2 linked regions of the Actinocatenispora thailandica genome follow. The protein of the gene in region 1 interacts with the protein of each later gene in a pairwise test. Links are inferred from orthologs where the notes say so. Each region holds a gene or a part of one and is shown in the gene's direction. Other genes may lie near its edges. The genes, in order: aceE and nth.

Evidence for each region.
Region 2: the proteins of aceE (region 1) and nth interact in binary tests that used the Escherichia coli proteins (3 or more experiments, as listed by UniProt). The link is inferred for Actinocatenispora thailandica from one-to-one orthologs.

The regions. Positions count from the first base shown.
Region 1 is NZ_AP023355.1:2,240,001-2,243,547, reverse strand. What follows is about bases 209-3,443. They hold aceE (pyruvate dehydrogenase (acetyl-transferring), homodimeric type), read left to right. Parts: upstream 209-513; coding sequence 514-3,243; downstream 3,244-3,443. Other genes in these bases: Athai_RS09950 (sialidase family protein), read right to left, coding at 3,308-3,443; Athai_RS09960 (secondary thiamine-phosphate synthase enzyme YjbQ), read right to left, coding at 209-409. In the rest of the region: more of Athai_RS09960, read right to left, coding at 1-208; more of Athai_RS09950, read right to left, coding at 3,444-3,547. UniProt on the Escherichia coli protein: Component of the pyruvate dehydrogenase (PDH) complex, that catalyzes the overall conversion of pyruvate to acetyl-CoA and CO(2).
Region 2 is NZ_AP023355.1:1,159-4,316, reverse strand. What follows is about bases 309-3,154. They hold nth (endonuclease III), read left to right. Parts: upstream 309-1,309; coding sequence 1,310-1,999; downstream 2,000-3,154. Other genes in these bases: Athai_RS00015 (NUDIX hydrolase), read left to right, coding at 2,693-3,154; Athai_RS00020 (TlpA family protein disulfide reductase), read left to right, coding at 2,050-2,649; Athai_RS00030 (Gfo/Idh/MocA family protein), read right to left, coding at 309-974. Outside these bases: more of Athai_RS00030, read right to left, coding at 1-308; more of Athai_RS00015, read left to right, coding at 3,155-3,158. UniProt on the Escherichia coli protein: DNA repair enzyme that has both DNA N-glycosylase activity and AP-lyase activity. The DNA N-glycosylase activity releases various damaged pyrimidines from DNA by cleaving the N-glycosidic bond, leaving an AP (apurinic/apyrimidinic) site.

The DNA.
Region 1 (3,547 bases):
AGCCCGACAGCAGGGAGAACCGAACCGTCCGGACAGGGTTGTCGATATTGGTATCTACCAGGCAGATCGACTGCCAGGTACCGAGCGTCAGCCGGCCGTCCAGCACCGGCACCGTCGCGTACGGCGGGATCAGCGCGGGCAGCACGTGGTCGCGGCCGTGACCTGGGCTGCCGTGCCGGTGCCGCCAGCGGCCGTCGGCGGGCAGCAGCTCGTCCAGCGCGGTGAGCAGATCCTCGTCGGAGCCGGCGCCGGTCTCCAGGATCGCCACGCCGGCGGTGGCATGCGGTACGAACACGTGCAGCAGGCCGTCCACGCGCCCGGCCCCGGCCAGGAAACGCTGCGCGGAGTCGGTCAGGTCGGCGACGGTGGGGTTGGCCCCGGTGCGGACGGTGATCTCCTGGGAGTACATGCGCCGATCCTCGCCCACCGATCGGACCCGCGTGACGCGACCCGGCGATCGGAGGCAGGATGGCAGCAGCAGAAGACTCCACAAGAGATGACGAGGGACGACCCGTGGCCACGGAACGCAAGCGCCCGGTGATCAGCGACGGGCTCCCGAGCCAGATTCCGGACATCGACCCGGAGGAAACCACCGAATGGGTCGAGTCGCTGGACGCGGTCGTGGACAGCCGCGGCCGGCAGCGTGCGCGCTACGTCATGCTGCGCATGCTGGAACGGGCTCGGGAGCGCCAGGTCGGTGTGCCCGCGCTGACCAGCACCGACTACATCAACACGATCCCGCCCGAGCAGGAACCCTGGTTCCCGGGCGACGAGTACATCGAGCGCCGGATCCGGGCGTACATCCGGTGGAACGCGGCGATCCAGGTGCACCGGGCGCAGCGGCCGGGCGTCGAGGTCGGCGGGCACATCTCCACCTACGCCTCGGCGGCCAGCCTGTACGAGGTCGGGTTCAACCACTTCTTCCGGGGCAAGAACCATCCCGGCGGCGGCGACCAGGTCTACTTCCAGGGGCACGCGTCGCCCGGCATGTACGCGCGGGCGTTCCTGGAGGGCCGGCTGTCGGAGCGCCAGCTGGACGGGTTCCGGCAGGAGTTCAGCAACCCGGGTGGCGGGCTGCCGAGCTACCCGCACCCGCGGCTGCTGCCGGACTTCTGGGAGTTTCCGACCGTCTCGATGGGTCTCGGCCCGTTGGGGGCGATCTACCAGGCGCGGTTCAACCGCTACCTGCACAACCGCGGTCTCAAGGACACCAGCCAGCAGCACGTGTGGGCGTTCCTCGGCGACGGTGAGATGGACGAGCCGGAGACGCTCGGCGCGATCACCCTCGCGGCCCGCGAGGAGCTGGACAACCTGACCTTCGTGGTCAACTGCAACCTGCAGCGGCTGGACGGCCCGGTCCGCGGCAACGGCAAGATCATCCAGGAGCTGGAGGGCCTGTTCCGCGGCGCCGGCTGGAACGTGATCAAGGTGATCTGGGGCCGGGAGTGGGACCCGCTGCTCGCCGCCGACGCCGACGGCGCCCTGGTCAACCTGATGAACGTGACGCCGGACGGCGACTACCAGACCTACAAGGCCGAGGACGGGGCGTACGTCCGGGAGCACTTCTTCGGGCGCGACCCGCGCACCCGCCGGATGGTGGAGAACTACTCCGACGACGAGATCTGGAACCTCAAGCGCGGCGGCCACGACTACCGCAAGCTGTACGCGGCGTACCGGGCGGCGACCGAGCACACCGGCCAGCCGACCGTCATCCTGGCCAAGACGATCAAGGGTTGGACGCTGGGCAGCCACTTCGAGGCCCGCAACGCCACCCACCAGATGAAGAAGCTCAAGGCCGACGACCTGAAGAGCTTCCGCGACCGGCTCTACCTGGACATCCCCGACTCGGCGCTGGACCCGGTGCTGCCGCCGTACTTCCACCCGGGCGAGTCGTCCGACGAGTGGCAGTACATGATGGAGCGCCGCAAGCATCTCGGCGGCTCGCTGCCGGAGCGCCGGCATCCGGTGATCGCGATGCCAGCGCCGAAACCGGAGCGGTACGACATGTTCGCCGCCGGCTCCGGCAAGCAGAAGGTCGCCACCACGATGGCGATCGTGCGGCTGTTCAAGGAGCTGATGAAGGACAAGGAGTTCGGCGCGCACGTGGTGCCGATCATCCCGGACGAGGCACGCACGTTCGGGATGGACTCGCTGTTCCCGACGGCGAAGATCTACTCGCCGCACGGGCAGACCTACACGCCGGTCGACCGGGACCTGTTCCTCGCGTACCGGGAGGCCACCAACGGCCAGATCCTGCACGAGGGGATCACCGAGGCCGGGTCGGTCGCCGAGTTCACCGCCGCCGGCACCGCGTACGCCACCCACGGCGTGCCGATGCTCCCGCTGTACATCTTCTACTCGATGTTCGGCTTCCAGCGCACCGGCGACGGGTTCTGGGCGGCGTCGGACCAGATGGCGCGCGGTTTCGTGCTCGGCGCCACGGCCGGGCGCACCACGCTCAACGGCGAGGGGCTGCAGCACCAGGACGGCCAGTCGCCGCTGCTGGCGTACGCCAACCCGGCGGTCGTCGGCTACGATCCGGCGTTCGCGTACGAGATCGCGCACCTGGTCAAGGACGGCCTGCGCCGGATGTACGGCGACGCGCCGGAGGACGTCTACTACTACTTCACCGTCTACAACGAGCCGATCGTCCAGCCGCCACAGCCGGCGGACCTGGACGTCGAGGGGCTGCTCAAGGGCATCTACCGGTACGCGCGGGGCGCCGGTGACGGTCCGAAGGCGCAGCTGCTCGCCTCGGGCGTGGCGATGCCGTGGGCGTTGAAGGCGCAGCAGCTGCTCGCCGACGACTGGGGCGTGTCGGCCGACGTGTGGTCGGTGACCTCGTGGACCGAGCTGCGCCGCGACGCCGACCGGGTCGAGGAGCACAACCTGCTGCACCCGGAGCAGGAGGCGGCCACGCCGTACGTGACCGCCAAGCTCGCCGACGCGGCCGGGCCGGCGGTGGCGGTCAGCGACTACATGCGGGCGGTGCCGGACCTGATCGCTCGGTACGTGCCGACCGACTTCACCGCGCTGGGCACCGACGGGTTCGGCCACTCCGACACCCGCGGGGCGCTGCGCCGGCACTACCACGTGGACGCCGAGTCGATCACGGTCACGGCGCTGCGCCAGCTGGCCCGCCGCGGCGAGGTCGACGCGCAGGTACCGGCGCAGGCGTTCAAGAAGTACCAGCTGGACGACGTGAACGCGGCTCCGCAGGCGGAGGCCGGCGGGGACAGCTGAGTTCGACCGAGCACCGCGTCCGGCCCGGCACCGACCACAGGTGCCGGGCCGGACGCGTGCCTGGTCAGTCCGGGTCGACCGAGTCGAACGGGAGGCGCAGCACCAGGCCGTCGCGGACCGGGGCGTTGGCGCGGACCGCGGCCAGTTCGTCGGCGCTCAGCGCCCGGTCGTAGCCGCGAACCTCGTCCAGCGCTCCGTCGAACCGGCAGGCGTTGTCCAGCCGCTGGCCGACCTGGATCTGGAACGACACGGTCTGGCTGACCGAACCGGCGACCGCGTCGCCGGCGGCGACCGCGGCTCCGTC
Region 2 (3,158 bases), 2.2 Mb from region 1 along the record:
GTCTGCCGGTGACCGTGCGCGCTGAACCCGGTCATGGTGAACACCGCGGTCGCACCCGACGGGTACTCCATGTTCACCACCTGGTGGTCCACCACGTCGTTGTCGCTGTCGTACACGCACCGGCCGTACGGGCCGTGCCGCAGCGCGTCGCCGAGCGCGTCGGCGGTGAACTCGTCGACCAGCACGTCGATCGGCCAACCCCGGTCGCCCTGCACGAGCCGGTCGAAGTAGAACCGCTTCGCCGAGAACGGGCAGTCCGGCTCGACCGCGCAGTCCAGGCACCGGTCGGCGGCCCCGGCCGGCTTGTGCTCCGGGGTGAAGTGCGACAGCCGGCCGAAGCTGGACACCCGCGTCGGCGCCTCGCCCAGCACGTACTGCAGCCAGTCGATGTCGTGGCAGGACTTGGCCAGCAGCATGAACGTCGACTCGTCGGCACGCCGCCAGTTGCCCCGGACGTACGAGTGGGCCTGGTGCCAGTACCCGACCGGCTCCAGGTGCTGCACACTCATCACCTCACCGAGCAGCCCGTCGTCGACGACCCGCTTCACCGCCTGGGTGTAGGGCGTGTAGCGCATCACGTGGCCGACCGCGAACAGCACGCCGGCCGCCTCGGCGGCGCCGACCAGCTGCCGGCACTCCGTCTCGGTCGGCGCGAGCGGCTTCTCCACCAGCACGTGCCGGCCGTGCTTCAGGAATTCGAGTACCGGCTCGGTGTGCATCCGGTCCTGGGTGCAGACCAGGACGGCATCGACGAGCGACGGGTCGGCGGCGAGCCGGCGGGCCAGGGACTGCCAGTCGGGGTAGGCATGCTCGGCCGGGATCTGGTGTTCGGCGGCGAACCGTTCGCGGCGCGCGTCGCGGGGCTCGGCCACCGCGACCACGCGGGCCCGGTCGGGGTGCTCCAGCGCCCAGCGGGCGTACGCGTTGCCGCGGCTTCCGGCGCCGACGACGGCGAGGGTGACAGGTGAGGACACACGGCGACGCTACTGTCGGCCCGTACGGGCAGGGAAGGGGCCCGCGCCACCTTCACGCTCCGTGCCCGGTGATCTCCACGACTGGCATCCCGCTTCGGCGGCGCCGTCGGCCCGGCCCGGTGGTGCCGGCCCGGCGCCCGGCGCCCGGCCGGCACGGCGGTCCCCGGGCCGGCGCCCGGCCGGCATGGCGGTACCCGGCCCGGCGCACTGCCGGCACCCGACCCGGCGGTGCTGTCGGTGCCTCGACGTAGGCTCGGCGGGTGACCCGAGAGACGAAGGCCGACCCGGCGGCCGACGCGGAGAGCCCGCTGTCACTGAAGCGGCGAGCCCGGCGAATGGGGCGCATCCTCGCCGAGACGCACCCGGACGCGCACTGCGAGCTCGACTTCACCAACCCGCTGCAGCTCGCGGTGGCCACCATCCTGTCCGCGCAGTCGACCGACAAGAAGATCAACGAGGTCACGCCGAAGCTGTTCGCGCGCTACCCGACGGCGGCCGACTACGCCGGCGCCGACCGGGCCGAGCTGGAGGAGCTGATCCGGCCGACCGGTTTCTACCGGAACAAGACGACCTCGCTGATCAAGCTCGGTGCCGCGCTGGTGGAGAAGTACGACGGCGAGGTGCCGGGCCGGCTGACCGACCTGGTGGCGCTGCCCGGGATGGGCCGCAAGACCGCGAACGTGATCCTCGGCAACGCGTTCGACGTTCCCGGCATCACCGTCGACACGCACTTCGCCCGGCTGGTCGGCCGCTGGCGGTGGACCGCCGAGACCGACCCGGTCAAGATCGAGTTCGCGGTCGGCGACCTGTTCGAGAAGCGCGACTGGACGATGCTGTCGCACCGGGTGATCTTCCACGGCCGGCGGGTCTGCCACGCCCGCAAGCCGGCCTGCGGCGCGTGCACGTTGGCCAAGCTCTGCCCGTCGTACGGCGCCGGGCCGACCGACCCGGTGGCGGCCGGGAAGCTGCTGAAGGGCCCGCGGGTCGCCGAGCTCGCCGCCGCCGCCGGCGTCCCGGCACCGTGACCGCTGGTCGACCGACCGGCCGGCGACCCGTACGCCGGTGGACGTCCGCGGTGCCCGGCGGCGCCGGGCGCGGCCTGCTGCTGTCGGGTGCGGTGTTCGTGCTGCTCGCGGCGTTGGCGGCGTGCGGCGGCAACGACCGGAGCGGGTCCGGCGGGCAGCCGGCGAAGCAGTCGTCCGCCAGCGGTTCGGCGGCCGGCTGGTTCACCGCCTGCCCGACCCCGCGCGGCCCGGCCACCGGCACGCCGAAGCCACCGGCGGTGACGCTGACCTGCGCGCACGACGGCCGCTCGATGCGGCTGGACCGGGCGTACGGCAAGCCGACGGTGATCAACGTGTGGGCGTCCTGGTGCCCGCCGTGCCGGCAGGAGCTGCCGCAGATCCAGGCGTACGCGAAGAAGCACCCCGAGGTCGTGGTGCTCACCGTGGACACCCGGGACACCACCGACGCCGGGCTGTCGTTCGCGCAGGCCGCGGGCGTCCGGCTGCCCACCCTGTACGACCCGAAGCAGCGGCTGCTCGCCGGCGTGCACCGGTCCGCGTTGCCGCTGACCCTGCTGCTGCGCGCCGACGGCACCCTGGCCTACACGTACAACTCGACCGCGCTGACCGCCGGCTCGCTCGCCGCGCTGGTCCGCAAGGAGCTGGGATGATCGCCCGGGGCAGCAGGATCGGCCCGACCGGCCGGCGGCGGCGATGAGCGCGGTGGCGGGCGACCCCGCGACGGAGCTGCCGGGCTGGTGGCAGCCGCTGCTGACCCGGGTCGGGGCGCTGCGGCCGGAGACGTTCGGCTCGCCGGTCTCGTCCGCCCGGCGCAGCGCGGTGCTGATCCTGCTCGCGGACGGCCCGGCCGGGCCGGACGTGGTGATCCTGCAACGCGCCAGCACGCTGCGGCACCACCCCGGCCAGTGCGCGTTCCCGGGCGGTGGCGCCGAACCGGCCGACGGCGGCCCCGCCGGTACCGCGCTGCGGGAGGCCGCCGAGGAGGTCGGCGTCCGGCCCGACACCGTGCAGGTGGTCGGCACCATGCCGGAGCTGTACCTGAACGTCTCGGACTTCCGGGTCACCCCGGTGCTGGCCTGGTGGCGGTCGCCGCACGGGTTCGCCGAACTCGACCCGGGCGAGGTGGCCCGGGTGGCGCGGTTGCCGCTGGCCGGGCTGG